Regions from separate parts of the Klebsiella variicola genome, predicted to be linked through region 2. Evidence: predicted binding sites of a transcription regulator. Region 2 holds the regulator's gene; each other region holds the start of a gene.
The links. The regulator PhoB, encoded in region 2, activates phosphate uptake and scavenging genes when phosphate is short. The targets are predictions, from matches to a motif close to CTGTCATAAAACTGNCNNAT.

Region 1 (7,588 bases), 1.2 Mb from region 2:
GCAGCGTCCGGTGAAGAAGAAATAATTTGGATTGTCGCCGGGGAAGCATATCCGGCGAACCAGGATGAGAGGGTCAATATAGACCCCCGTCCGCAGGCAGTACCATAACAATAACCCCACTCTCTACAAGGCTCGGGGCGCCCGGAAAACGGGCAAATACAGGTCAGCGACAACGCATGGCATATCGCCATTATCAGGAAATTTAACTATGTGTGGAATTGTTGGCGCAGTCGCGCAGCGTGATATTGCTGAAATCCTTCTCGAAGGTTTACGTCGTCTGGAATACCGTGGGTATGACTCTGCCGGTCTGGCGGTGGTCGACAGCGAAGGTCATATGACCCGCGTGCGTCGCCTGGGTAAAGTTCAGATGCTGGCTCAGGCGGTAGAAGAGCAGCCGTTACATGGTGGTACCGGGATCGCCCATACTCGCTGGGCGACGCACGGCGAACCGTCCGAGAGCAATGCGCATCCGCATGTTTCTGAACACATTGTGGTGGTCCATAACGGGATCATTGAGAACCATGAGCCGCTGCGTGCCCTGCTGCAGTCTCGCGGCTATGTCTTCGTCACCGAGACCGATACCGAAGTTATCGCCCATCTGGTGCACTGGGAGCTGGAACAAGGTGGTACCTTGCGTGAAGCCGTGCTGCGCGCTATTCCGCAGCTGCGCGGCGCCTACGGTACGGTGATCATGGATACCCGTGACCCGGGAACCCTGCTGGCGGCTCGCTCCGGTAGCCCGCTGGTGATTGGCCTGGGAATGGGCGAAAACTTTATCGCTTCCGACCAGTTGGCATTGCTGCCAGTGACCCGCCGCTTTATCTTCCTCGAAGAGGGCGATATTGCCGAAGTCACTCGCCGCTCGGTGGTGATTTTCGATAAATCTGGCGCGGAAGTGAAACGCCAGGAGATCGAATCCAATCTGCAGTATGACGCTGGCGATAAAGGTATCTACCGCCACTATATGCAGAAAGAGATTTTCGAGCAGCCGAACGCGATTAAAAACACCCTGACCGGGCGCATCAGCCATGGCGAAGTGGATCTCAGCGAGCTGGGGCCGAACGCCAATGAAATGCTGGCTCAGGTTGAACATATTCAGATTGTTGCCTGCGGGACTTCCTATAACTCCGGGATGGTCTCCCGTTACTGGTTCGAAGCATTAGCTGGCGTCCCGTGCGATGTAGAAATCGCCTCGGAATTCCGCTATCGCAAGTCCGCGGTGCGTCGCAATAGCCTGATGATCACCCTCTCTCAGTCGGGTGAAACCGCCGATACCCTGGCGGCGCTGCGTCTGTCGAAAGAGCTGGGCTATCTCGGCTCGCTGGCTATCTGCAATGTACCGGGCTCGTCACTGGTGCGTGAGTCCGATCTGGCGCTGATGACCAAAGCCGGAACGGAAATCGGCGTGGCCTCGACCAAAGCCTTTACCACTCAGCTAACCGTGCTGTTGATGCTGGTGGCGAAGCTGGCGCGACTGAAAGGTCAGGATGCGTCTATCGAGCATGATATCGTGCACGGCCTTCAGGCCCTGCCGAACCGTATCGAGCAGATGCTCTCCCAGGACAAGCGTATTGAGCAGCTGGCGGAGCGTTTCTCTGATAAGCACCATGCGCTGTTCCTTGGCCGCGGCGATCAGTACCCGATCGCCATGGAAGGGGCGCTGAAGCTGAAAGAGATCTCCTACATTCACGCGGAAGCCTATGCGGCGGGCGAGCTTAAGCACGGCCCGCTGGCGCTGATTGATGCGGAAATGCCGGTGATTGTGGTGGCGCCGAACAACGAGCTGCTGGAAAAACTGAAATCCAACATCGAAGAGGTTCGTGCCCGCGGCGGTGAGCTGTATGTCTTCGCCGACGGTGAAGCCGGCTTCAACGGTAGCGACAACATGCACATCATCGAGATGCCGCATGTCGAAGAGACGATCGCCCCTATCTTCTATACGGTACCGCTGCAGCTGTTGGCTTATCACGTCGCGCTGATCAAAGGCACTGACGTTGACCAGCCGCGTAACCTGGCGAAATCGGTAACGGTTGAGTAAAACCATCATTACTTGCAAAGGGCTGCCGGCGGCGGCCCTTTTTATTTTCACCTGCTGTTTATTACCGAACTTGCGCGAAATATTTTGGCTGGCGGTAGGTGACAAACGAACGTTTTGCGGTCCGATTTCGCTGTCATAAAAAGAAAATTATTCTGTCATTGCACGGTCATGATTACAGATAACTATCTGAGTTATATATTTATTATTTGCTGTAAAATCCCTTCTTTCGGCCTGTCATAAAACTGTCATAATTCGTACATTTTACTGTCACCTCTTTGACCTATTTTGCTCACCATAGCCTCGAAACAATGATTTACGAATCCCAGCAGGAGACATTATGAACGTTATGCGTACCACCGTCGCAACAGTTGTCGCCGCGACCTTATCGATGAGCGCTTTCTCTGCCTTCGCAGCAGCAAGCCTGACTGGCGCAGGCGCAACTTTCCCTGCGCCGGTGTATGCCAAATGGGCTGACACCTATCAGAAAGAAACCGGCAATAAAGTGAACTACCAGGGTATTGGTTCCTCTGGTGGCGTTAAGCAGATTATTGCCAACACCGTTGATTTCGGTGCTTCTGATGCTCCGCTGGCTGATGACAAACTGACCCAGGAAGGTCTGTTCCAGTTCCCGACCGTGATTGGCGGCGTGGTACTGGCGGTTAACCTGCCTGGCGTGAAATCCGGCGAACTGGTGCTGGATGGCAAAACCCTCGGTGATATCTACCTGGGTAAAATTAAAAAATGGGATGACGCAGCGATCGCTAAACTCAACCCGGGCCTGAAGCTGCCGTCGCAGAACATCGCCGTGGTCCGCCGCGCCGATGGTTCCGGTACCTCCTTCGTCTTCACCAGCTACCTGTCCAAAGTGAATGAAGAGTGGAAATCGAAAATCGGCGCCGGCTCTACCGTTAACTGGCCAACCGGCCTGGGCGGTAAAGGCAACGACGGTATCGCCGCCTTTGTTCAGCGTCTGCCGGGCTCGATTGGTTACGTTGAATACGCTTACGCCAAGCAAAACAACCTCGCGTATACCAAGCTGGTCTCTGCCGACGGCAAGCCGGTTAGCCCGACTGAAGACAACTTCGCTAACGCCGCAAAAGGCGTTGACTGGAGCAAGTCTTTCGCTCAGGACCTGACCAACCAGAAAGGCGAAAATGCATGGCCGATCACCTCAACCACCTTCATCCTGGTGCATAAGGCGACCAACAAGCCGGAACAGACCGCTGAAGTGCTGAAGTTCTTCGACTGGGCGTATAAAAACGGCGGGAAAGAAGCGAATGCGCTGGATTACGCGACGCTGCCGGAAAGCGTGGTAGAGCAGGTTCGCGCGGCATGGAAAACCAACGTCAAAGACAGCAGCGGTAAAGCGCTGTACTAACAGTAGATTTTTGACGAAGATGGCGGGGGCGTTCAGGCGCTGCCCGCCCTACGGTTCAGACTGTAGGCCCGGGAGCGAACGCCACCGGGCATTTATTCGAACAAGTTTTAATACGTAAAGAGTAATCTATGGCTGCAACCAAGCCTGCATTTACCCCTCCGGGGAAAAAGGGTGACATGATTTTCAGTGCGCTGGTAAAACTGGCTGCGCTGATTGTGCTATTGATGCTGGGCGGCATCATCGTTTCCCTGATCATCTCTTCCTGGCCGAGCATTCAAAAGTTTGGCTTTGCTTTTTTGTGGACCAAAGAGTGGGATGCGCCCAACGAAATCTTCGGCGCGCTGGTACCGATTTACGGAACCCTGGTGACCTCCTTTATCGCGCTGCTGATCGCCGTCCCAGTGAGCTTTGGCATCGCGCTGTTTCTGACCGAACTGTCCCCCGCCTGGCTCAAGCGTCCGCTGGGCATTGCGATTGAGCTGCTGGCGGCAATCCCGAGTATCGTGTACGGCATGTGGGGCCTGTTTATTTTCGCCCCGCTGTTTGCGACTTACTTCCAGGAGCCGGTCGGTAACGTCCTGTCGACCATCCCGTTCGTCGGCGCGCTGTTTGCCGGCCCGGCGTTTGGTATCGGTATTCTCGCCGCTGGCGTCATTCTGGCCATCATGATCATCCCTTATATCGCCGCGGTCATGCGTGATGTTTTCGAACAGACGCCGGTGATGATGAAAGAGTCGGCCTATGGCATCGGCTGCACCACCTGGGAGGTGATCTGGCGCATTGTCTTACCGTTCACCAAGAATGGGGTGATCGGCGGGGTGATGCTCGGTCTGGGCCGCGCGCTGGGTGAAACCATGGCGGTAACTTTTATTATCGGCAACACCTACCAGCTCGACAGCATCTCGTTGTATATGCCAGGGAATAGTATTACCTCCGCGCTGGCTAATGAGTTCGCCGAAGCGGAAACCGGCCTGCACGTGGCGGCGCTGATGGAGCTGGGCCTGATCCTGTTCGTTATCACCTTTATCGTTCTGGCCGCGTCTAAGTTCATGATTATGCGCCTCGCGAAGAATGAGGGGGCACGCTAATGGCGACCATTGAATTGCAAACCTCTACCGAGCTGGCGGAGTCCCGTCGCAAGATGCAGGCCAAACGTCGTATGAAGAACCGTATCGCTCTGGCGCTGTCGATGGCGACCATGGCGTTTGGTTTGTTCTGGCTTATCTGGATCCTGATGGCGACGATAACCCGCGGTTTCGATGGCATGAGTCTGGCGCTCTTCACCGAAATGACGCCGCCGCCGAATACGGCGGGCGGTGGCCTGGCTAACGCCCTCGCCGGCAGCGGCCTGCTGATCCTGTGGGCAACCGTCTTTGGTACGCCGCTGGGTATCCTTGCCGGAATTTATCTGGCGGAGTATGGCCGCAAATCGGTGCTGGCGGAAATCATCCGTTTTATCAACGATATTCTGCTTTCCGCGCCGTCTATCGTGGTCGGCCTGTTTGTCTACACCATCGTGGTGGCGCAGATGCAGCACTTCTCGGGCTGGGCGGGCGTTATCGCACTGGCGCTGCTGCAGGTGCCTATCGTTATTCGTACCACCGAAAACATGCTGAAGCTGGTGCCGGATAGCCTGCGTGAAGCGGCCTATGCGCTGGGGACGCCGAAGTGGAAGATGATCTCGGCGATCACCCTGAAAGCGTCCGTCTCAGGGATTATGACCGGGATCCTGCTGGCTATCGCCCGTATCGCCGGGGAAACGGCGCCGCTGCTGTTCACTGCGCTGTCCAACCAGTTCTGGAGCACCGACATGATGCAGCCGATTGCTAACCTGCCGGTGACCATTTTCAAATTTGCCATGAGTCCGTTTGCGGAGTGGCAGCAACTGGCATGGGCCGGGGTATTGATTATCACCCTGTGCGTCTTGCTGCTGAACATCCTGGCGCGCGTTATCTTCGCCAAGAAGAAACACGGTTAATTTTTTGCGGCGCAGCGACTGCTGCGCTGAATGAGGAAGAGATAGAGATGAGTATGGTGAATACAGCTCCGGGTAAGATTTCAGTTCGTAACCTGAACTTCTACTACGGCAAATTCCATGCCCTGAAGAACATCAACCTGGATATCACCAAAAACCAGGTGACGGCGTTTATCGGTCCGTCAGGCTGTGGTAAATCCACCCTGCTGCGCACGTTCAACAAAATGTTCGAACTGTATCCGGAGCAGCGTGCGGAAGGCGAGATCCTGCTGGATGGCGACAACATTCTGACCAACACCCAGGATATCGCCCTGCTGCGCGCTAAGGTTGGCATGGTGTTCCAGAAACCAACGCCGTTCCCGATGTCCATTTATGACAATATCGCCTTCGGCGTGCGCCTGTTTGAAAAGCTGTCCCGTGCCGATATGGACGAGCGCGTGCAGTGGGCGCTGACCAAAGCCGCATTATGGAACGAAACCAAAGATAAACTGCACCAGAGCGGGTATTCTCTCTCCGGGGGTCAGCAGCAGCGTCTGTGTATTGCCCGCGGTATCGCGATCCGTCCGGAAGTCCTGCTGCTTGATGAGCCGTGCTCCGCGCTGGACCCGATCTCCACCGGGCGTATCGAAGAGCTGATCACCGAGCTGAAACAGGACTACACCGTCGTTATCGTGACTCACAACATGCAGCAGGCTGCGCGTTGCTCCGACCATACGGCATTTATGTATCTTGGCGAGCTGATTGAATTCAGCAACACGGACGACTTGTTTACCAAGCCCGCGAAGAAACAAACTGAAGATTATATTACTGGCCGCTACGGTTGATTTGCCCTTGTGCTTTCAGGCTCTCACCAGTTGGGCAATCAGGAGACACCATGGACAACCTAAATCTTAACAAACATATTTCCGGCCAGTTCAACGCTGAACTGGAGTATATCCGCACCCAGGTGATGACCATGGGTGGGCTGGTGGAGCAACAGCTTTCTGATGCGATCACCGCCATGCATAACCAGGACAGCGATCTGGCGAAACGCGTCATCGACGGCGACAAGCAGGTCAACATGATGGAAGTGGCGATCGACGAGGCCTGCGTGCGCATCATCGCCAAGCGCCAGCCGACCGCCAGCGACCTGCGCCTGGTGATGGCGATCATCAAGACTATCGCTGAGCTGGAACGCATCGGCGACGTGGCGGATAAAATCTGCCGCACCGCGCTGGAGAAGTTTTCCCAGCAGCACCAGCCGCTGCTGGTGAGCCTCGAATCGCTGGGCCGTCACACGGTGCAGATGCTGCATGACGTACTGGATGCGTTTGCGCGTATGGATCTCGACGAAGCGGTACGTATCTATCGCGAAGATAAGAAAGTCGACCAGGAGTATGAAGGCATTGTGCGCCAGCTGATGACCTACATGATGGAAGACTCGCGCACTATCCCCAGCGTCCTGACCGCGCTGTTCTGCGCGCGCTCCATCGAGCGTATTGGCGACCGCTGCCAGAATATCTGCGAATATATTTTCTACTTCGTCAAAGGTCAGGATTTCCGTCACGTTGGCGGCGATGAGCTGGATAAACTGCTCGCCGGCAAAGATCCGAAAGAGTAATAATCATTCTGTCTAATTCTGGTAAATGGCTTTATCAGAATTAGATATGATTTACCCCGCGGCAGCGAGATTGCTGAGATTATCGTCACAATTAACAATCTGCCCGTTTGAGTTATTCATTTTATCGCGTAACAATCAACGCCCACTCCTGAGCTTAAACGCTCAGGGTGGTTTAAACGGATTGTGACTGCGACAGCAGGCAAAACCTGATATTGCCCCTACGGCGGCGGTATCAGGTTTTTTTGTTTTATGCGGGCCAATAATGGCTGAATGAGGGTTGCTACCGCGATGTGCGGGCAAAACCTGAAGAGGATTATCTGTTAAGGCAGATGGTCTTCTTCAGGTTTTTTTTTGCTTTTGTCTAACTGCAAAAATAACAGCCGCCGCGACCTCAAACGGTATGGATAGGGCTATTAGAACCTGCGCGGGATGGTTGTTGCTGTCGTGTTTTATTTACGCCAATGCTTATATAAAGGAATATTATGATGAGAAAAAACAGGATCGCTTCGGCGATAGTCTTGCTGGCGCCTCTTTGTTATTCCACCACTCTGATAGCAAGCCCGTTGACGGTGGAGCAACGACTTGAGCTGCTGGAGA
Region 2 (7,588 bases):
CCAGAACTCCAGCTCACCAAACACCTTGACGCTCATCAGGTTGACGGCGCAGATGATCAGTACCACGCTGAGCACCCAGATCCAGTGCGGCACCGTCGGGAACCAGACGCCCATGTAGATACCGAAGGCGGTGACGTCGGCGATGGCGACGATCAGGATTTCGAAGCAGTAGGTCCAGCCGGTGATATAGCCCGCCAGTCCGCCGAGGTTTTCCTGGGCATAGCGGGAAAATGAGCTGGCGGCAGGGTTATGCACCGACATCTCACCGAGCGCCCGCATAATGATATATGCCGCGACGCCACCGATAATGTAGGCCAACAGCACGCTGGGTCCGGCCATCTTAATGGCGTCGGCTGAGCCGTAAAAAAGCCCGGTGCCGATGGCGGAACCCAGGGCCATAAAGCGGATATGCCGGGTGCTTAGCCCGCGCTTAAGCTTGTTACTACTTTCCATCGTGGTTTTTCAATGCCGTTTAACACAAAAAATAAAAAACCACGGAACCCGAAGTCCCGTGGTTAAACGCTTTTCCTTAACGCCTGTTAATGGGCGCTGGAGGTCACCTGGCGTCCGGCTGCGCGATCCCAGATCACCGCGAGGAACACCATCACGGCGGTGGGCATCAGCCAGGCCAGGCCCTGCTCCGCCAGCGGCAGACGCGCGGTCCAGGCCGGCAGAATCGCGGCAAACGCCGATGACTTAATCCCGTCAATGATACCAAACATCAGACTGATAAACATGGCCGGCGCGATAACGCGGGACGAATTATGCCACCAACTGCGGGTAAAGCTTAATACAACCAGTGCGATACACGGCGGATAGATAGCGGTCAGCACCGGAATTGACACCTGAATCAGATGGCTCAGCCCCAGATTGGAGACCGCCATCGAGAACAGGCCAAGGATAAAGACCAGCGTGCGATAGGAGAACGGCAGATACTGGGCAAAGAACTCGGCGCAGGCGCAGGTCAGGCCCACCGCCGTCACCAGACAAGCGATGAAGATCAGCGCCGCCAGCAGGAAGCTGCCCGCCCCGCCGAAGGTGTGCTGCACGTAGGAGTGCAGAATGGCCGCGCCGTTGGCGGACTGGTCCACGAGAGTGGCGCTGTCAGAACCCAGACGGAACAACGCCAGGTACAGCAGCGTCAGGCCAACGCCTGCCATCAGGCCAGCCCAGACGGTGTAGCGGGTCAACAGACGCGCTTCGCTGACGCCGCGGGAGCGTGCCGCATTGACAATCACGATCCCGAACACCATCGCCCCGAGGGTATCCATGGTCAGGTAGCCGTTGACGAAGCCATTGGAGAATGGCGCCGTACGATACGCTTCCAGCGCGTCGCTGATCGGGCCCGCTGGCCAGATGATGGCCGCGACCGCCAGCACAATCAGGGCGATAATTTTCAGCGGCGCAAGGAAGTTGCCCACGGTGTCCAGCAGTTTGCCCGGATAGAGGGAGACCAGAATCACCAGCGCGAAATAGATAACGCTGTAGATCAGCAGCGGCAGCGGGCCGTCGCCGGTCAGCGGCGCAATACCGACCTCAAAGGAGACGGTCGCGGTGCGCGGGGTCGCGAACAGCGGTCCCACCGCGAGATAACACACCACCGCCAGCAGGATACCCGCCACTTTACCAATCGGGGTGCTCAGGCTTTCAACGCCGCCGCCGACTTTCGCCAGCGCCACCACCGTCAGCACCGGCAGACCCACCGCAGTGATCAGGAAGCCGATCGCCGCTGTCCAGACGTGCTCGCCCGCCTGTAAGCCAACCATCGGAGGGAAAATTATGTTGCCTGCGCCAACAAACAACGCGAAGGTCATAAAGCCCAACGCTATGATGTCGCGAGATTTTAACTGATGGGTCATAAATTCATTACTGCCTGTGGATGTGGTGTTGTAAAAAATGGAAAAATACCGCGCTCCCCTCTCAGGGACGATACAGCGGCCATTGCCGGTAAACTCAGCGAGATATGCTCCCGAAGCGGCGTGGGAAAGAATTGTTTTTGGTATTACCACGCAAAAGCAGTCTGTCATCGACTGCGCAGGCGCAATTTAAACGCTTATAACGTTTTAAAGCAAGGCACGATCGCAAAAGCAGATGATTATGCTGGTTATCAGTTCCACACCAGAATCATTTACCATATTGATGGAAAACCCGTGGCTTATCATGCGAACAAAAAAGCAGCACGCGTTCATTAAATAGGCGAGGAAAAAAGGGATGCCAACGAAAATGACCAGCCGGGGCTGGTCATTGGCAAGATAAGCTGACAGCACGCCGATCAGGCGTCGTTTCTGGCAATTAATCGTTCCGGGAGCAGGAAACTAAAACGGGTTCCCTTGCCCACCGTGCTGTCGATCTCCAGCCGGCTGTCATGATGGTTGACCGCGTGTTTGACGATCGCCAGTCCCAGGCCGCTGCCCCCCGTTTGCCGGGAGCGAGCTTTATCCACCCGATAAAAACGCTCGGTCAAACGGGGAATATGCTCTGGCGCAATGCCTGGCCCATTATCCTCGACGCTGAACAGCGCCCCCTGCGGGGTCCGCTGCCAGCTGACGCGAATTTCGGTCCCCGGCGGGGTGTGGTTCACCGCGTTATAGACCAGATTGGAAATGGCGCTGCGCAGTTGCTCCTCATTACCCAGCACCTTGAGCTGCTCGTCAACGGTGAAGATCAGCGTCTGTTTCTCCTGGCTGAGAGTTTGCGCCTCGCGCTCCACCACCCGCAGCATCATCGGCACGTCGATGCGGTCATTCATCGCCAGCGCCGGCGCGGCTTCAATGCGCGACAGCGTCAGCAACTGCTTCACCAGCCCTTCCATACGCTGAGTTTGCTCTCGCATGGTGTGCAGGGCTTTTTCCCGCGTCGCCCCCTCCAGTACCTGCTCCTGCATCATCTCCAGATAGCCCTGCAGCACCGTCAGCGGGGTGCGCAGTTCATGGCTGACGTTGGCGAAAAAGTTCCGCCGCGCCCCTTCCAGCTGATGCATCTGCGTCACGTCGCGCGCCACCATCAGCCACTGCTTATCGGTGTAAGGCATCACGCGAATTTCCAGATGGCGAGCGTTATTCAGCACCAGGTTGAGTGGCTTAGAAAAATCACGCTGTTTCAGATAGTTGGCGAACTCGGGATAACGCAGGAGGTTGAGAATATTTTGGCCACTGTCGTCCGGCCAGCGCAGGTTTAAAATCTGCTGCGCCAGGCCATTACACCAGAAAATGGCCCCCTCTTCCGTGGTCAGTACAACCGCATCCGGCAGCGATTCCGCCCCGCTGCGAAAGCGTTTAATCAGGCTTCCCAGCTCGCGTCGACGCTTTTTATTACGCATCTGCATCTGATGCAGACCATACAGCAGCGGCTCCCAGCTGCCGCGTCCAGGCGGAGGAGTCATGCTCCGATCCACCCACAACCACCACGACAGGCGCATCAAATTCCAGAAATGCCAGATCAGCAAACCGGTCACTGCCGCCAGTAAAAACCACGGCAGATGACCCACAAACGCCCCCAGAATCAGGGCCGGAATACACGCTAAAAAGAGCTCCAGCGCCAGCCTTTTCCATGACAGCCGTTCCAGCACGGGTCACACTCCTGTCAAAATTCAGAAACGGGCGGAGAAACGATACCCCGTGCCGCGAACCGTTTGCACCATGCGATCATGGCCACTGTGTTCCAGCGCTTTGCGCAGGCGGCGAATATGGACGTCCACCGTGCGGTCTTCCACATAGACGTTGGTTCCCCAGACGTGGTTCAGCAGCTGCTCGCGGCTGTACACTCGCTCAGGATGGGTCATAAAGAAGTGCAATAATTTAAATTCCGTCGGCCCCATGTCCAGCGGACTGTCGCCGGTCATCACCCGATGCGACGAAGGGTCGAGGCTCAGACCCTGCATTTCGATCACCTCTTCCACCGCCATCGGCGAAATACGGCGCATCACCGCTTTAATCCGCGCCACCAGTTCTTTCGGTGAGAAAGGCTTGGTAATGTAGTCGTCCGCGCCGGTCTCCAGGCCGCGAACACGATCCTCTTCTTCTCCACGCGCGGTCAGCATCACAACCGGGATATCCCGCGTCATCGCCTCGCGCTTGAGCAACTTAATAAACTGCAGCCCCGAACCACCCGGCAGCATCCAGTCAAGGAGAATCAAATCAGGCCAGGGTTCATTGAGTTGATTCACCGCGCTGTCATAATCTTCCGCCTCAACGGGCTGAAAGCCATTTTGCTCCAGAACAAAGCAGACCATTTCGCGGATTGGAGCTTCATCTTCAACGACCAGAATTCTTCTCGCCATTATTTACCCTGTGTTTTTTAGCCATCAGTATAGAAGTGCGGCGTCATTATGCGTCACTTTTGTGACAGATTTATGAAAAAAATGACGGTCTGATGATCGGGTAATTTGAAGCATGACGCGGACTTACCCCGCGCCGACAAATGATATACTGCCGCCCATGCTTTTTTCGCTAGGGAAGATTTATGCGCCTCCTTCACACCTCCGACTGGCATTTGGGCCAGAATTTTTACAGCAAAAGCCGCGCGGCAGAACACGACGCTTTTCTTACCTGGCTGCTGGCCCGCGCGCAGGAGCATGAAGTCGACGCCATTATCGTGGCTGGCGATATTTTTGATACCGGCTCGCCGCCGAGCTATGCCCGCGAGCTGTATAACCGTTTTGTCGTCCAGTTGCAGCAGACCGGCTGTCGCCTGGTGGTGCTGGCGGGCAATCACGATTCAGTGGCGATGCTCAATGAGTCCCGCGATATTCTCGCCTTTTTGCACACCACCGTGGTGGCGAACGCCGGCTACGCGCCCATTGAGCTGCCGTTGCGCGACGGCACCCCTGGCGCCATCTTTTGCCCGGTGCCGTTTTTACGCCCCCGCGAGCTGGTTACCAGTCAGGCCGGCCACTCCGGTCGGGAAAAACAGCAACAGCTACTGCAGGCCATCAGCGACTATTATCAGGAGCAGTATCAGCAGGCCTGCGCGCTGCGCGGCGATCGGCCGCTGCCCATCATTGCCAGCGGCCACCTGACCACCGTCGGCGCCAGCAAAAGCGATGCCGTCCGCGACATTTACATCGGCACGCTGGATGCCTTTCCGGCGCAACACTTCCCGCCTGCCGACTACATTGCGCTGGGCCATATTCATCGGGCGCAGGTGGTCGGTGGCTGCGAGCACATCCGCTACAGCGGCTCGCCGCTGCCGCTGAGCTTCGATGAAACCGGCAAAGCCAAATCGGTGCACCTGGTGAGTTTTAACGACGGGCGCCTCAGCGCCGTGGAAACCCTGGAGGTGCCCGTGACCCAGCCGCTGGCAGTGATCAAAGGCGATCTGGCCGCCATCACCGCCCAGCTGGAGCAGTGGCGCGGCGTCGAGCAGGACCCGCCGGTGTGGCTGGATATCGAAATTACCACCGAGGACTACCTGCACGATATTCAGCGTCATATTCAGGCGCTGACGGAGGATCTGCCGGTGGAAGTGTTGCTGGTACGACGCAGCCGCGAGCAGCGCGAGAAAATATTGCTCAACGCCCAGCGGGAGACCCTTAGCGAACTGAAGGTGGAAGAGGTGTTCGAGCGCCGGCTGGCGCTGACCGAGATTGACGATGACAAGCGCGCCCGGCTGCACGAGCTGTTCACCCATACGCTGCATACGCTCACCGCGGAGGACGAAAACGCATGAAAATCCTCAGTCTGCGTCTGAAAAACCTCAACTCCCTGAAGGGTGAATGGAAGATAGACTTTACCGCCGAGCCGTTCGTCAGCAACGGCCTGTTCGCCATTACCGGCGCCACCGGCGCCGGCAAAACCACCCTGCTCGATGCCATTTGCCTGGCGCTTTATCACGAGACGCCGCGCCTGAATAAAGTTTCCCAGTCGCAAAATGACCTGATGACCCGCGATACCGCCGAATGTCTGGCGGAAGTCGAGTTTGAAGTCAAAGGCACCGCCTACCGCGCTTTCTGGAGCCAGAACCGGGCACGCAACCAACCGGATGGCAATCTGCAGGCGCCCCGCGTCGAGCTGGCACGCTGCGCCGACGGCAAAATCCTCGCCGATAAGGTCTCGGACAAACTGGAGCAAACCGCGACGCTCACCGGGCTCGACTATGGCCGTTTCACCCGCTCGATGCTGCTTTCCCAGGGACAATTTGCCGCCTTCCTGAACGCGAAGCCGAGCGATCGCGCGGAGCTGCTGGAGGAGCTGACCGGCACGGAAATCTACGGCCAGATTTCGGCCATGGTCTACGAACAGCACAAAGCCGCTCGCCACGCGCTGGAGAAGTTCGAAGCCCAGGCGGCGGGCATCGTTCTGCTGACGGAAGCGCAGCAGCAGGCGCTGCAGGAAAGTTTGCAGGTACTCACTGACGAAGAAAAAACCCTGCTAACGCAGCAGCAAAACCAGCAACAGCAGCTTCAGTGGCTGACGCGCTGCGACGAGCTGGCGCAGCAGCACCAGCAGGCGGTTAGCCGGCAACAGCAGGCCCGCCAGGCGCTGACCGACGCCGCCCCGGCGCTGGCGAAGCTTGAGCTGGCGCAGCCGGCCGCCCAGCTGCGCCCCCTGTGGGAGCGTCAGCAGGAACAGGTGGCAGGTCTGGCGCAAACCCGGCAACGGATCAACGAAGTAAATGCTCGCTTACTTGCCTGCACCGCGCAGCGCGCGCGCATCCGCCGCAGCGCCCTGCACGCTCAGCAGCAGCGTCAGGCTGAACTGACGGACCTGGCGCAGTGGCTGGCGGCCCATGACCGATTCCGCTTATGGGGCCAGGAGATTGCCGGCTGGCGGGCGCAATTCTCGCAACTGGCGCGCGATAAACAGCAGTTAACGGCTCAGACCACCCGCCTGGCCGCGCTGCGCCAGAAACTCAGCGCTCTGCCGGCCAGCTCCCTGTCATTGTCCGCAGAGGAAGTCGCGGCGGCGATGGCGCAGCAAACGCAATCGCGGCCGCTGCGCCAGCGGCTGCTCTCCCTGCATGAACAGCATCAGCAGTTGCACAAACGCCTGCGGCAGAGCGCCGAGAACATCCAGCAGGCGCAAACGGAGCAGGCAAAACTCAATGCCACCCTGACGCAACGTCGGGAGCAATATAAAGACAAAAACCAGCACTATCTCGACCTGAAGGCGCTCTGCCAGCGGGAAGAAACGATTAAAGATCTGGAAGGTTACCGCGCCCGGCTTGAGGCGGGGAAGCCCTGCCCGCTGTGCGGATCCTGTGAACATCCGGCGATTGAGCAATACGCCTCCCTAACGGTCACGGATAATCAGCGCCGCCGCGACGCGCTGGAAAAAGAGGTCGCCGCGCTGAAAGAAGAAGGTCTGCTGGTCCTCGGGCAGGTCAACGCCCTGACGCAGCAGCTCCAGCGTGAGACCGAAGCGGCCCGGCGGCTCACAGAGGAAGAGCAAGCGCTCACTAAAGCGTGGCAGGAAACCTGCGCCGCTCTGCAGGTCACGCGGGATATTGCGCAAGAGATAAACAACTGGATGCAGGAGCAGGAGCGCTACGAGCAGCAGCTCTATCAGCTCAGCCAGCGTCTGATGTTACAGAGCCAGCTCAACGACCAGCAAGCGCTGGAGCGCCAGGCTCACCAGCAGCTGGAGACCAC
Region 3 (7,588 bases), 2.0 Mb from region 2:
ATGGCTGCTGGCGATAGTGACCTGGGGCGGCGTGGCCTTTTTGTTGTGGTATGGCTTCGGCGCACTGAAAACGGCGTTCAGTCAGAATCTTGAGCTCGCCAGCGCCGAGGTGATGCAGCAGGGGCGCTGGAAAATCATTATAACTATGCTGGCGGTCACCTGGCTGAACCCGCATGTTTACCTGGATACCTTTGTGGTGCTGGGCAGCCTGGGAGGGCAGCTGGCGGTGGAGCCGAAGCGCTGGTTTGCGCTGGGGACCATTAGCGCCTCTTTCCTGTGGTTCTTTGGCCTGGCGCTGTTAGCCGCCTGGCTGGCGCCGCGGCTGCGTACCGCCAAAGCCCAGCGGATCATCAATATTGTGGTCGGCGCCGTCATGTGGTTTATTGCATTTCAGCTGGCAAAAGAGGGCGTCGGCCATATCCTGGCGTTGCTCAACTAAGCGTTGTCCGATGGACTTTCCTGCTGTACGCGCTAAGCTTGCTGGCATGCGTCCCGTAAGGGCGATTTAAGTAACATGGAGAAACGACAGTGAAGTTAAAAGTCTTAGCCCTGGCGGCAGCACTCGGATTTAGCACAATGGCGGCACAGGCAAACGAATTGCCAGACGGTCCGCACATTGTGACTTCAGGCACAGCAAGCGTTGCCGCGGTTCCGGATATTGCCACCCTGGCGATCGAAGTGAACGTCGCGGCGAAAGATGCCGCATCGGCGAAAAAGCAGGCAGACGATCGCGTCGCGCAGTATCTCTCTTTCCTTGAAAAGAGTGGTATCGCGAAAAAAGACATTAGCTCTGCGAATCTGCGTACCCAGCCTGATTATGACTATCAGAACGGGAAAAGCATTCTCAAAGGCTATCGGGCGGTGCGCACCGTGGAAGTGACGTTGCGCCAGCTGGATAAACTTAACGGCCTGCTGGACGGCGCGCTGAAGGCGGGACTGAACGAAATCCGCTCCGTTTCGCTGGGCGTTGCGCAACCGGATGCCTACAAGGATAAGGCGCGTAAAGCGGCGATCGATGACGCGGTGCATCAGGCACAGGAGCTGGCGGCTGGCTTCCAGAGCAAGCTGGGGCCGGTCTACAGCGTGCGCTACCACGTCTCCAACTATCAGCCGAGCCCGATGGTGCGTATGATGAAGGCCGCTGACGCTGCGCCGGTTTCAGCCCAGGAAACCTACGAGCAGGCGACTATCCAGTTTGACGACCAGGTTGACGTGGTCTTTGAGCTGCAGCCAGCTCAGGCCGCCGCGCCAGCCGCGCCGGCGAAACCGGCGGAAGAGCCGAAACCAGCGCAGTAAGCGATAGAAACAAAAAAGCCACTTCCGGGAAGTGGCTTTTTTTATGCCGGGGATTTAATCCTGACGCAGCACTTTGTGGCCGTAATCAATAAGCGCATCGGTCACCCGGCGCATCATGCGGCTTTCCGGCGCAAAGCGGTGCCAGTACAGCATACGACGCTGGAACAGACCGGGCGTGAGGTCAATAAGCTCGCCGCTTTTCAGCTCTTTTTCGATTTGCAGATGCGGGATCATACAGCAGGTAGTGCCCTGGCGCGCCAGCTGCACGAAGGCTTCTGATGAGTTAACGATGTGGCAGGGGACGCTACCCGGCGGCAGGTCGAAGTTTTGCTGCAGGAACGCCTGATGCATATCGTCCAGATGATCAAAGGCGACGACCGGCGCTTTCAGCAGCGCAGAACGCGTCACGCCGTTCGGGAAATAGCGTTGCGCAAACTCTTTTGAGGCGACAAACAGGTAATCGAGCGCGCCGAGCTGATCCACCAGACAGCTTGGCAGCGCCTGCGGCTGGATACTCACTGCGCCCACCACTTCCCCACGGCGCAAGCGCTCCTGGGTGCGGGTTTCATCTTCCACCTGCAGGTTAAGACGAATAGGGGAGTCTGACAGAACATTGGCCAGCGCCGGCAGCAGCCAGGTGGCCAGACTGTCGGCGTTCACCGCCAGCGACAACAGCAGCGGCGTGGAGCCGGTCTGCTCGTCGCCCAGCCACTCTTCTTCCAGCAGTTCAACCTGGCGTAACAGGGCCAGCAGCTTTTGCCCCTGCTCGGTGGGGCGTGGCGGCACGGTGCGCACCAGCAGCGGTTGACCGAACATATTTTCCAGCTGCTTAATACGCTGTGAGACGGCGGACTGGGTAATACATAGCTTCTGCGCGGCGCGCTCAAATCCTCGTTCCCTAATCACCGCATCCAGCGCTTGTAGTGTCCTGTAGTCCGGTCGTTTCATTATTCTGGCGTGCCCCCATAACTAATCGTTATCTCGCACTATGACATAAATTTTTATTTGATACAGACGAAATTGGTCTGCTCAGTTGTGTGATCTGCATCGCAGGGACATTTCCACTGTCGATGTTCTATAATGCGCCACAGGCATTCACATCTCGGACCATAATTATGACGCAGGATGAACTGAAAAAAGCAGTAGGTTGGGCGGCGCTGCAATACGTACAGCCAGGGACCATTGTCGGCGTAGGCACCGGCTCGACGGCGGCCCATTTTATTGACGCGCTGGGCACGATGAAGGGGCAGATTGAAGGCGCGGTCTCCAGCTCCGATGCCTCTACCGAAAAGCTCAAAAGCCTCGGGATCCCCGTCTTCGATCTCAACAGTGTCGATCGCCTGGGGATCTATGTTGATGGCGCGGATGAGATCAACGGCCATATGCAAATGATCAAAGGCGGCGGCGCGGCGCTGACCCGTGAGAAGATTATCGCTTCGGTCGCCGATAAATTTATCTGCATCGCCGATGCCTCCAAGCAGGTTGATATTCTCGGCGCATTCCCGCTGCCGGTTGAAGTCATTCCGATGGCGCGCAGCGCCGTCGCGCGTCAACTGGTCAAGCTGGGCGGTCGTCCGGAGTACCGTCAGGGCGTGGTGACCGATAACGGCAACGTCATCCTGGACGTGCATGGCCTGGAAATTCTTGATGCTGTCGCGCTGGAGAATGCCATCAACGGCATCCCTGGCGTCGTGACCGTAGGGCTGTTCGCCAACCGCGGGGCCGACGTGGCACTGATCGGTACGGCCGATGGCGTGAAAACCATCGTAAAATAGTCTGTCCGCAGGGAGCCAGTCGGCTCCCTCGCAAATATTTTTTCACCTGGTGCAATTTGGTGACTTCTGTCACATTTATGCAACCATTCTGATTAACACGCTACCATTAATCTTCTTTCTGGTGTTTTGTCCTGTCATTTCCCTCTGGATGACATTTCTTCAGGACGGCGACGCAAACGTTCATATTGCCGCGATAGTTTTTTTTGATATGTTGCTGAGACGAACTTTCGTTCAGCACGACATCAGTTAAGACAAAACAGGACGGGGAAATGGCTAAGGTATCACTGGAAAAAGACAAGATTAAATTTCTGCTGGTTGAAGGTGTGCATCAAAAGGCAATCGATAGCCTTCGCGCAGCAGGTTACACCAACATTGAATTTCATAAAGGCGCGCTGGACTCCGAACAGCTGAAAGCGTCGATCCGTGATGCCCATTTCATCGGCCTGCGTTCCCGTACCCATCTGACTGAAGAGATTTTCGCTGCGGCGGAAAAACTGGTTGCCGTGGGTTGCTTCTGCATCGGTACCAACCAGGTCGATCTGAACGCCGCCGCGAAGCGCGGTATTCCGGTGTTTAACGCGCCATTCTCGAATACCCGTTCGGTGGCCGAGCTGGTCATCGGTGAGCTGCTGCTGCTGCTGCGCGGCGTGCCGGAAGCCAACGCCAAGGCGCATCGCGGTGTATGGAATAAGCTGGCGGTCGGCAGCTTTGAAGCGCGCGGCAAGAAACTGGGGATTATCGGTTACGGCCATATCGGTACCCAGCTCGGCATTCTGGCGGAATCGCTGGGGATGCATGTCTTCTTCTATGATATTGAAAATAAACTGCCGCTCGGCAACGCCACCCAGGTTCAGCATCTCTCCGACCTGCTGAACATGAGCGATGTGGTCAGCCTGCACGTGCCGGAAAACGCCTCCACCAAAAACATGATGGGTGCGGAAGAGCTGGCGCTGATGAAGCCGGGCGCGCTGCTGATCAACGCCTCCCGCGGTACCGTGGTGGATATTCCGGCGCTATGCGATGCGCTGGCGAGTAAGCATCTGGCCGGGGCGGCTATCGACGTCTTCCCGACAGAACCCGCCACCAACAGCGACCCCTTCACTTCGCCGCTGTGCGAGTTTGATAACGTGATCCTGACTCCGCATATCGGCGGTTCGACCCAGGAAGCGCAGGAGAACATCGGTCTGGAAGTGGCTGGCAAGCTGGCGAAGTACTCTGACAACGGGTCAACCCTGTCGGCAGTTAACTTCCCGGAAGTTTCTCTGCCGCTGCATGGCGGCCGCCGTCTGCTGCATATCCATGAGAACCGGCCGGGCGTCCTGACCGCCATCAACCAGATCTTCGCCGCGCAGAGCATCAACATTGCCGCGCAGTATCTGCAAACGTCGCCGCAGATGGGCTACGTGGTTATTGATATTGAAGCGGAAGAAGATGTTGCCCAGCAGGCGCTGCAGGCAATGAAAGCGATCCCGGGGACTATCCGCGCCCGTCTGCTGTTTTAATCATTTTTGCCTCTCGGGCAGGTCGCGTACCTGCCCGTTTTTTTGTTAATACTTTCCAGGCTGAAATTCTCGTCCTCGCGTACCTACCAACTCCAGGTTTTTCCCGGGGTGATCACCGCTGGTAACGGGATATCCCACTCTTCGCTTGGCAGGCTATCCACCTGCTGGCAGTCGTGCGCGTAGCCTACCGGCTGCAGGCGATACTGCTGCCAGTTTTGCAGCGTCCGGTCGTAAAAACCGCCGCCCATTCCCAGCCGTTGGCCACTGACATCGAAGGCCACTAGCGGGGTCACCAGCACATCGAGTTCAGCGAGCGGCAGCACGTCCCGCACATCGAGCTTCGGTTCGCGGATTTTCAGGCGATTCACTATCAGTTGGCTCTGTGGATGGTAGTGTAAAAACAACAGGTTTCCGGGGCTAAACGGATGCAGCACCGGGAGATACACCCGTTTGCCGGCGCGCCAGAGCTGGTCAATTAGCGGCTGGGTGTCCAGCTCGCCGTCAAAGGAGAGGAACAGCGCCACGGTATGAGCGAGTACGACCGGCGGCCAGGCCATCATCCGCTCGGCGGCCTGTTGGGCAAACAGGCGCTGTTGCTCCGGGCTGAGCGCGCGGCGACGCTCGCGGATCTGCTGGCGAATATGCTGTCTGGAGAGCGGGATATCAGGCTGTAGGGTCATACAGGTCTCATTACGAGCAAGCGAAACAGTACGAGGAAGTGTAATACAGGGCGGCAGCAGCCGAAAACTAGAGCGTTGGGATAATGCGAACTAAAGAAGGGAATCTCCGAGATGCCGCCGCAGGCTGTAACCCTTGAACCCTTGGTTCAAGGTGAATGTGTCGTCACAGTTTTAAGGCTTCTCGGACGAACCGAGCATGCTCACCAACCGTGGAGCGCCACATTCTTGTGGTATGAAATATCGGCTCAGGGGACTGGCCCGCTTGCAAACATCTCAGAGAAATTTTGTTCTGGAATTACTCTAACACAGTTAACTGCAAAGTGTTATTCAAACTTTGACCCTGGTCTTTCGCTTATGCGACCTTGCTCAAGCAATGCCTGTTCAATGGTCTGCTGAAGCATCCGAATGCGCTGCTCCATGCTCGAAGCGTAGTCGCGGGTCTTCGCTTTTTCCTGAGTCAACTCATAGCTGATGTTCAACGCGGCGATGAAGACCAGCTGCTCAGTATTTGTGACTCTAGTGCGTTCTTTTAAATCTTGCAACCGCTGATTAAGGTCTTCAGCTGCCTGATTCAGGGCATCCCTTTGTTCAGGCGGGCAATTCACTCGCAGTGAACGGCCGAAAATTTGGAGATCTACGGGTTGTGCAGACATGCCACCTTCCTGCTGATTGACTGCGCTGCCTTCACATCCGAGCCTGGGTCTGCGAAGGGGCGACACTATAGCTACCCTGGTGCAGGGATACAAGCCCTTTTCTGGTTCACCAGGGTCCAAAGTGGTAGCATATCATGAATATTCCTCCCAACGATGACGAATGCGCATGTCTATACAGAACGAAATGCCTGGTTACAACGATGTAGACCAGTTACTGAACCAACAAGGGGTCGGCCTCACCCCAGCCGAAATGCACGGTTTGATCAGCGGATTGCTGTGCGGCGGCAACACGGACAGCAGCTGGCTGCCGCTGGTGCACGACCTGACCAACGAAGGGCTCGCCTTTGGTCATGAACTGGCCCAGGCGCTGCGTAACATGCATTCCGCCATCAGCGATTCACTGGATGACGACGGTTTCCTCTTTCAACTGTATCTACCGGAAGGCGATGCGGTAAGCGTCTTCGACCGCGCCGACGCTCTCGCCGGTTGGGTCAACCATTTCCTGCTCGGCCTTGGCGTCAGCCAACCGAAGCTGGATAAAGTGAAAGACGAGACCGGGGAAGCGATTGACGATCTGCGTAATATTGCCCAGCTGGGCTACGATGAAGACGAAGATCAGGAAGAGCTGGAGATGTCTCTGGAGGAGATTATCGAGTATGTCCGCGTTGCCGCACTGCTGTGCCACGACACTTTTTCTCGTCAGCAGCCAACCGCACCGGAAGTCCGCAAACCGACATTACACTAACTAAAATTCGTTCAGGGGGCGTCATGACTCAGCAGGAATTTCTCTCGCGTCGCCAGGCGCTGCTGGCGCAGATGCAGCCAGGCAGCGCGGCGCTGATTTTCGCCGCACCGGAAGCGGTGCGTAGCGCAGATTCGGAATATCCCTACCGGCAGAACAGCGATTTTTGGTACTTCACCGGCTTCAACGAACCGGAAGCGCTGCTGGTGTTGATCAAAAGCGATGAAACGCACAACCATAGCGTGCTGTTTAACCGGGTTCGCGATCTGACCGCTGAGATCTGGTTCGGTCGCCGTCTGGGCCAGGATGCCGCGCCGGCGAAGCTCGGTGTGGATCGTGCGCTGGCGTTTAGCGAAATCAACCAGCAGCTGTATCAGCTGCTCAACGGCCTGGATGCTATCTACTTCGCCCAGGGTGAATATGCCTATGCCGATGAGATTGTGTTTAACGCCCTCGAAAAACTGCGCAAAGGCTCGCGCCAGAATCTGCAGGCGCCGAACTCGGTCATCGACTGGCGGCCCATCGTGCATGAGATGCGCCTGTTTAAATCTGCGGAAGAGCTGGCAGTGATGCGCCGCGCCGGCGAAATTTCCGCCCTTGCCCATACCCGGGCGATGGAAAAATGTCGCCCTGGCATGTTCGAGTATCAGCTGGAAGGCGAAATTCTCCATGAATTCAACCGCCACGGCGCGCGTTTCCCGTCCTATAACACCATCGTTGGCGGCGGCGAAAACGGCTGCATTCTGCACTACACCGAAAACGAATCCGAGCTGCGCGATGGCGATTTAGTGCTGATTGACGCCGGCTGCGAATACCGCGGCTATGCGGGCGATATCACCCGCACCTTCCCGGTTAACGGTAAATTCAGCAAGCCGCAGCGTGAAATCTACGACATCGTGCTGGAATCGCTGGAAACTGCGCTGGAACTGTATCGTCCGGG
Region 4 (7,588 bases), 2.3 Mb from region 2:
CACCGCCCCGCCGTAATAGGAGCCATTACTCGGATCGTTCATCACCACCACCAGCGCAAACTGTGGACGACTGGCGGGCGCCACGCCGGCGGTGTAGGCCACATATTTATCGATATATTTGCCGTCCGGACCGATTTTCTTCGCCGTCCCGGTTTTTACCGCCACCCGGTAGTCGCGCACTGCCGCTTTGGTCCCGCCCCCGCCCGGGAGCGCCACGCTCTCCATCATATGCTCTACGCTGTGCACGATGTTCTCCGGCATCACCCGCGTACCTATCACCGGCGGATCGATGCGGGTTATCGATAACGGTCGTTCAATACCGAAACCGCCGATAGTCGCGTAGACGTGCGCCAGCTGGAGCGGCGTCACCATTAACCCATAGCCGAAAGCGAAGGTAGCGCGATCCAGCTGCCCCCAGTAGCGACGATGCGGCATCAGCCCGGCGCTTTCCCCGGTCAATCCCAATCCGGTCGGCTCGCCGAACCCAAATGCCTGATAGGTATCAAGCAGATGCTGCACCGGCATAGCGAGCGAGAGATGCGACACGCCGGTATCACTGGATTTTTGCAGGATCCCGGTCAGACTCAGCTCCGGATAATAGCCAACATCGCGGATGCGGTGGCCGTCGAGGACAAACGGATGGGTGTCCACCACGCTATCCGGCTGGACAATCCCCTGCTGGAGCGCGGTCATGATCACCAGCGGTTTGACGGTCGACCCGGGTTCGAAGGTGTCGCTGATGGCGCGGTTGCGGAAATCATCCAGCGTCGCGCTGTCGCGATTGTTCGGATTGAAGTCCGGGTAGCTGGCCATCGCCAGAATCTCACCGGTATCAATTTTGATCAATACCGCCGCCCCGGATTCCGCCTTATTCCAGCGAACGGCATTATCCAGCGCATCTTCGGTCACCGTCTGCAGACGTTCATCAATACTCAGCTGCAGATTATGCGCCGGGACTGGCGGCACTTCGGTAATATTTTCAATAACATTGCCATGTTTATCTTTGCGCACCAGGCGTCGTCCGGGTTTGCCGGTCAGCTGGGCATTAAAGCTTTTCTCCACCCCTTCGATGCCCTGATTATCGACGTTGGTAAAGCCCAGCAGATTGGCAGCCACATGACCAGCCGGATAGAAACGTCGCGATTCATCGCGCAGATAGACGCCCGGGAGATGCAGTTTATCAATCCACTCCGCCTGCTCCGGATTGATCTGACGCGCCAGATAGAGAAAACGGGCGTGAGGATGACTTTGTACCCGTTGGGCCAGCTCACCGAGGTTGAGATGCAGTGCTTCGGCCATTGCCTGCCAGCGAGGACCATAACCAACCCCACCCTTCTCCATGGTGGTCTGCGGGTCGATCCAGATAGCGCTGACCGGTACGCTCACCGCCAGCGGTCGTCCTTCGCGGTCGCTAATCATGCCGCGCTCCACCGCCACAGGCTCTTCGCGCAGAGAACGCATGTCTTCTTGTTTTACCAGGTTATCGGGAGAGACAATTTGCAGCCAGCCCACGCGGGCCAACAGCAGTCCCAGACAACCAAGAATGGCCACACAGAGTAACCCGAAGCGAATCGGGGTAAAGCTGGCGGCGGACTTCATTTTTTTCTTTAGCACCATAGCTCCGGCATCATTTTGCAACCATCTGATTTAACAGAAAATTAGCAAAACAGACTGCTACACAATGCTAATAAAGTTGACTATTTGCAACAAGACGCGACGGAAGGGGGTAAAATGACATGCTTTGCAATAAAAACGCAAAAGCCCCGCGCAGGCGAGGCTTTTATACAAGAAGAGTGGTCTTGTATCAGATAGCAGTTACGTTAACTGCAGCCGGACCTTTCTGGCCGTCCTGAATTTCGAACTCAACGTTCTGGCCTTCAGCCAGAGTTTTGAAGCCGTTACCCTGGATAGCGGAGAAGTGTACGAACACGTCTTTGCTGCCATCAGCCGGAGTAATGAAACCAAAACCTTTAGACTCGTTGAACCACTTAACTTGACCTTTAATCTTTGCCATTTGCAAAATTCCTTAGACTGTTTTCTTCGCCTGCTGGCGTTTACATAGATAAAACTGACACATAACTGCATGAGGCACTAATTTAAGGTTCGGCAGAGAAGCGGTATTCAACGACAACGTGTTTACTCAGGACTTCTTTACTGAAAATGCCACACATAAACAGAACTGTACCTCGTTTAACCCGAAACGTGTTATCACATACTACGTAAATAATGGCAAGCCATTTTTAAACGTGTCACGATCGTTCGCACAAATTATAAGGTAATCATTTGATCGCCTGCACATTTATGCGTCTTTGCCGCTCCTGGCAAGGCGTTATAGCATTCGCTAATATCACCTGGTTGCTGCCTCATTACTGCAACTTTTTTACCATAGCTCAACAACTTCGCTTCGTCCAGGTATGTACGTATACGAACCGCCATGCTGACGGCGCTTCGCTGAAGGCGATGAATATTGATGCGCATAATTACTCATAACAGCAGACGAAAAATCGCTAAAGCCGTACCAGTGTAGTGATAATAAAACCTGTTAGTCGTCACGCTAAAAATAGAGCTAATTCTGCACCTTAATAATGAAAAAATGATGACAGTGTCACATTCCAGGGCAATAAACGCGGCGGGAATGACTTTATTTACAGCGTGTAAAAAAGGGAATAATGCGCGGGGAAAGGAATAATGGAATAAGAATAAGCTATTACTGCCAGCTATCATGCAGGTGCGCATCTTATGATGCACACCTGTGGAGGTACTTAGCGCTCTGCCACCAGGCGGATAAACTCATCCTCTCCTTTCGCCTTGCCTGCGACGGTCGGCTCGGCCACGTCCTCTTTTTCCGGCGCATTAGCTTCGCAAAGGCGACGTAACAGCGCATTCTGCCGCTTTTGCTGATCCAGCAGCGCTTGCAGCAGTTCTATCTGCTCGTTCGCCCGCGAACTGGCGCGGTTGACGAAGAACCATAACAACAGACCGACAAGCAGCAACGCGACGGATACAGCCAGCGAAGCCAGATTTAAGATCCCAGGATTTAGTAACTCACTCATTTCACCACCTCAAAGAGAAGGCGTTCATTCTACCACCCACACCGCAGAAGGAAATCAGTCGTCAGAAAAATGTCTTACCACGGGATGAATTTATTGATAGTGCAAATGCCGCTGAAAAACTGAACATCCTGGTCGCACATTACGTTAAGCATCTGAGTCCACAGCAACAGGCAGCCTGCTATGATGACTATCAGTAAAACCCACCGTAATTTTTTCACTCCACTCTCCGCATTAGTACTTTATCTCACCAGGATAACACGGCCTTCTTAAACCGCGGCTAACTGTAATACGAACGGCAAGTTTAGGAATCATCGACTTGTTTCAAAACGTGTTCGTGTCAAAATCACGGCAAGGATCATACAAATAATGAGGCATCAATGCGATTAATCATTCGTACTATTGTCGTCGTGGCTATCTTATGGATTGGCGTATTATTAAGCGGCTATGGCGTATTATTCCACAGTGAAGAAAACGTCGGTGGTCTGGGTCTTAAGTGTCAATATCTCACCGCCCGCGGGGTCAGTACCGCACTTTATGTGCATTCCAACAGCGGTGTGATCGGCGTCAGTAACTGTCCCATTCTGCGCAAAAGCGCAACCGTGGTTGATAACGGTTAAAATCACTCCGGCGAGCGCGACAATAGCACCGCGCTCGCCGGATGTTTCAGCTACCGCGTCAGAACGGGTAGTCGTTGTATCCCATTTGCTCAGAAATCTTGCGCGCCGCCTGATGCAGCATCGCCACATACTCATGCAAACGTTCTTCTGAGAAACGTAGCGTCGGGAAAGAGATGCTCAGTCCGGCGATAACCACGCCGAAACGATCGAACACCGGTACCCCGATGCAGCGTAGCCCCTCTTCCTGCTCTTCGTTATCTTCGCCATATCCCTGCTCGCGTACGCCATCCAGCACCTTCAGCAGCGCTTCCGTGCTGGTGATGGTCCGCTCGGTGCTGCGTTTATACTCCACGCCCTCGAGGATCTGCTCCACTTCGCTGCGATCGCGCCACGCCAGCAGTACCTTACCAATCGCGGTACTGTACAGCGGATTGCGACGGCCGATACGCGAGTACATCCGCAGATTGTACATCGAGTCAATCTTGTGGATGTAGACGATGCTGTCTTCATCCAGCGCCCCGAGGTGAATAGTCTCTTTCGTCAGCCGGGAGAGTTCGCGCATCTGAATATCGGCGCTGCGTACCAGGTCGACGTTCTGCAGCGCACGAGCGCCCAGCTCGAACAGCTTGAGCGTGAGGGAGTATTTCTCTGACTCGCCTTCCTGCGCCACATAGCCCAGTGATTTCATGGTCTGTAAAAAGCGATAAACGGTGCTTTTCGACATCATGACGCGCTGGGACAGTTCGGTAATGCCAATTTCACGCTCTTCACCCAGCGCCTGTAAGATGCCAAAAACCTTCAATACCGAAGAGACAGAATCTGGCTGTTTATCCAAATCTGCACCTGCCATTTATCACCTCGCCGTAACTGTTTTATAAAATTTAGAACCGGTTTTTATTATAAATTCGCCGCCTCTGCGCCGCAATCATTCTTCTGCCACTTCGTTACAAATCTGCGACATACTGCGGAATAATCAATGCTAAACTCATCATTCAAAAAACCGTTTCATTTAAGACTTATATTCACCATGGATAAAAATTCTTCCGATGGCGTGCCGCTGCCGCAACGCTATGGCGCCATTCTGACCATCGTGCTGGGGCTGACCATGGCCGTGCTCGACGGGGCTATCGCCAACGTCGCGCTCCCGACCATCGCCAGCGATCTTAACGCCTCGCCGGCGGCGTCAATCTGGATCGTTAACGCCTACCAAATCGCCATTGTCATCGCCCTGCTACCGCTCTCTTTCCTCGGCGATATGGTCGGCTATCGCCGCATCTATAAGATAGGCCTGGTGGTGTTTATCTTTACCTCGCTGGCCTGCGCCCTGTCGCGCAGTCTCGACATGCTGACCTTCGCCCGCGTCGCCCAGGGGCTGGGCGGCGCCGCGCTGATGAGCGTGAACACCGCGTTGATCCGCCTGATTTATCCGCAGCGCTTTCTCGGCCGCGGCATGGGCATCAACTCCTTTGTCGTCGCCGTCTCTTCGGCGGCAGGCCCGACGATCGCCGCGGCGATCCTCTCCCTTGCCTCATGGCAATGGCTGTTTTTAATTAACGTTCCCCTCGGGATCGTCGCTTTTGTTCTGGCCATGCGCTTTCTGCCACCCAACAGCGCGCGCAGCAAAATCATCCGCTTCGATCTGCCGAGCGCCATCATGAACGCCCTCACCTTCGGGCTGCTGATCACTGCGCTCAGCGGGTTCGCCCAGGGACAGTCTGTTCAGCTGGTGCTGGCGGAAGTGGCCGCCATGCTGGTGGTGGGCTTTTTCTTCGTTCGCCGCCAGCTCAGCATGCCCGTCCCCCTGCTGCCGGTCGACCTGCTGCGCATCCCGCTCTTCTCACTCTCTATCTGCACCTCCATCTGCTCCTTCTGTGCGCAGATGCTGGCGATGGTCTCCCTGCCCTTCTTCCTGCAGACGATGATGGGGCGCAGCGAAGTGGAGACCGGCCTGCTACTGACGCCCTGGCCGCTGGCGACCATGGTGATGGCGCCGCTGGCCGGTTATTTGATTGAGAAATGCCATGCGGGGCTGCTGGGGGCCATTGGGCTGCTGGTTATGGCCTGCGGCCTGTTCGGCCTGGCGCTGCTGCCCGAGTCGCCTTCCGATCTGGATATTATCTGGCGTATGGCGCTGTGCGGCGCCGGTTTCGGGCTGTTTCAGTCGCCGAATAACCACACTATTGTCGCCTCGGCTCCGAGCCATCGCAGCGGTGGCGCCAGCGGGATGCTGGGTACCGCTCGCCTGCTCGGTCAGAGCACTGGCGCGGCGCTGGTCGCCCTGCTGTTCAACCTGCTCGGCAACAGCGGCACCCATACCGCCCTGCTGCTGGCCGGCATTCTGGCGACCGTTGCCGCACTGATTAGCGGTCTGCGCGTCACCCAGCCGCGCGCGGCCTGATAAACGGCGGCAAAAAAAATCCGCAGCTTTCGGGCTGCGGATTTTTATTTTTAGCGTCGAACCGACGGATTACTTCAGATACTCACCGCTACGCAGGGCTTCAATACGTTTATCCAGCGGCGGGTGAGTCATAAACAGCTCGCTCATGGATTTCGCTTTACCATTGATGCAGAACGCCATCATGCTGCTGGCTTCCTGTGGCTCATAGCTGGTTTTCAGACGCTGCAGGGCAGCAATCATCTTCTCGCGGCCCACCAGTCGCGCCGAGCCGGCGTCAGCGTGGAACTCGCGATGACGAGAGAACCACATGGTAATAATGCTGGCCAGAATACCGAACACCAGTTCCAGCACCGTGGCGACAGCGAAGTAGATCAGCGGGTTACCATTGCTGCTCTCCCCTTCATCTTCCCGGTTGCCGCCGAGGAAACCGGCCGCAATCTGGGCAATCACGCGCGAGATAAAGATAACGAAGGTGTTCACCACCCCCTGAATCAGCGTCATGGTCACCATATCGCCATTAGCGATATGGCTGATTTCATGGGCAATGACCGCTTCCGCTTCATCACGGCTCATGTTTTGTAGCAGCCCGGTGCTGACGGCGACCAGCGAGGCGTCGCGACGCGCGCCGGTAGCAAAAGCGTTGATATCAGGCGCGTGATAGATAGCCACCTGCGGCATGGCAATGCCCGCCTGCTGCGCCTGTTGGGCGACGGTGTGCATCAGCCAGCGTTCCGTTTCGTTGCGCGGCTGCTCGATCACTTCCCCACCCACAGACTTCAGGGCCATCCATTTCGACATCATCAGCGAAACGATAGAACCACCGAAGCCGAACAGCAGGGCCATAATCAACAGACCGGTCATGCTGCTGGATTGGATCCCCGTGAGGCTTAACACCAGCCCGAACACGACCATTACTGCCAGGTTCGTCAGCAGGAAAAGCGCGATTCGCATCATAATTTTCTTTTTACCTCAATTTAACAAAACGCACTATGCGATTACCCACATCGTATGGGTCAGGCTGCAATTTTCAACCATCAACCCCCGCTAAGTCACGATAAAAACACAACTTTACATTTTGTAGCATCTTGCTGACAGCGGCCGGGCAGGTTGACATTTTGTTAGTTGAGCTGAAAGGTGATGACAAAAGCACAAAATAAAACGGGCACCCTCTGAGGTGCCCGTTTGTTGTTTATTTACTGGCTGGCGGTTCCACCGCCGGGCGCGCTTTTTCAAGATGCGCCAGGTCTACCGCGATATGGACCGTTTCATCAAGATACGGATCCGGCTCCTGGTAATCCTTCGGCAGGTCATCCAGTTTTTTCAGCAGCGGTTTGCCTTCGCGTTTCAGGCGATCGTTAATCCGCGCCAGACGAATCGCATCATCCTCTTCGTTCTCTTTCTCACGCTGGGCGTAGTTCAGAGAGACGATGTTACGCTTGTCCTTCATCGCGTTATAACGGGCAATATCCTTCATGATGTACTGGAACTCTGGATCCTGCGCGATACGCTCATCATGGCGC

Region 1: the regulator PhoB is predicted to act here: its motif matches at 2,270-2,289, upstream of pstS (phosphate ABC transporter substrate-binding protein PstS).
Region 3: the regulator PhoB is predicted to act here: its motif matches at 3,136-3,155, upstream of serA (phosphoglycerate dehydrogenase).
Region 4: the regulator PhoB is predicted to act here: its motif matches at 4,612-4,631, upstream of kdgR (DNA-binding transcriptional regulator KdgR).

The regions. Positions count from the first base shown of each region.
Region 1 is NZ_CP010523.2:5,499,096-5,506,683, forward strand. It holds gene glmU (bifunctional UDP-N-acetylglucosamine diphosphorylase/glucosamine-1-phosphate N-acetyltransferase GlmU) at 1-25, shown strand, start outside; gene glmS (glutamine--fructose-6-phosphate transaminase (isomerizing)) at 209-2,038, shown strand; gene pstS (phosphate ABC transporter substrate-binding protein PstS) at 2,376-3,416, shown strand; gene pstC (phosphate ABC transporter permease PstC) at 3,545-4,504, shown strand; gene pstA (phosphate ABC transporter permease PstA) at 4,504-5,394, shown strand; gene pstB (phosphate ABC transporter ATP-binding protein PstB) at 5,442-6,215, shown strand; gene phoU (phosphate signaling complex protein PhoU) at 6,266-6,991, shown strand; gene SP68_RS25720 (carbohydrate porin) at 7,474-7,588, shown strand, end outside.
Region 2 is NZ_CP010523.2:4,315,380-4,322,967, forward strand. It holds gene proY (proline-specific permease ProY) at 1-453, opposite strand, end outside; gene brnQ (branched-chain amino acid transporter carrier protein BrnQ) at 540-1,859, opposite strand; gene SP68_RS28580 (hypothetical protein) at 1,851-2,192, shown strand; gene phoR (phosphate regulon sensor histidine kinase PhoR) at 2,273-3,568, opposite strand; gene phoB (phosphate response regulator transcription factor PhoB) at 3,590-4,279, opposite strand; gene sbcD (exonuclease subunit SbcD) at 4,462-5,667, shown strand; gene sbcC (exonuclease subunit SbcC) at 5,664-7,588, shown strand, end outside.
Region 3 is NZ_CP010523.2:800,509-808,096, forward strand. It holds gene argO (arginine exporter ArgO) at 1-439, shown strand, start outside; gene SP68_RS03800 (oxidative stress defense protein) at 529-1,296, shown strand; gene argP (DNA-binding transcriptional regulator ArgP) at 1,351-2,244, opposite strand; gene rpiA (ribose-5-phosphate isomerase RpiA) at 2,412-3,071, shown strand; gene serA (phosphoglycerate dehydrogenase) at 3,341-4,573, shown strand; gene SP68_RS03820 (5-formyltetrahydrofolate cyclo-ligase) at 4,657-5,253, opposite strand; RNA gene ssrS (6S RNA) at 5,353-5,536, opposite strand; gene zapA (cell division protein ZapA) at 5,577-5,906, opposite strand; gene SP68_RS03835 (YecA/YgfB family protein) at 6,073-6,651, shown strand; gene pepP (Xaa-Pro aminopeptidase) at 6,675-7,588, shown strand, end outside.
Region 4 is NZ_CP010523.2:1,984,406-1,991,993, reverse strand. It holds gene ftsI (peptidoglycan glycosyltransferase FtsI) at 1-1,617, opposite strand, end outside; gene cspE (transcription antiterminator/RNA stability regulator CspE) at 1,805-2,014, opposite strand; partial or broken gene SP68_RS26330 (DUF2627 domain-containing protein) at 2,100-2,171, opposite strand; gene SP68_RS28220 (hypothetical protein) at 2,269-2,478, opposite strand; gene SP68_RS09330 (YebO family protein) at 2,763-3,053, opposite strand; gene mgrB (PhoP/PhoQ regulatory lipoprotein MgrB) at 3,128-3,271, opposite strand; gene SP68_RS09320 (YobH family protein) at 3,431-3,670, shown strand; gene kdgR (DNA-binding transcriptional regulator KdgR) at 3,729-4,520, opposite strand; gene SP68_RS09310 (MFS transporter) at 4,698-6,068, shown strand; gene htpX (protease HtpX) at 6,138-7,022, opposite strand; gene prc (carboxy terminal-processing peptidase) at 7,258-7,588, opposite strand, start outside.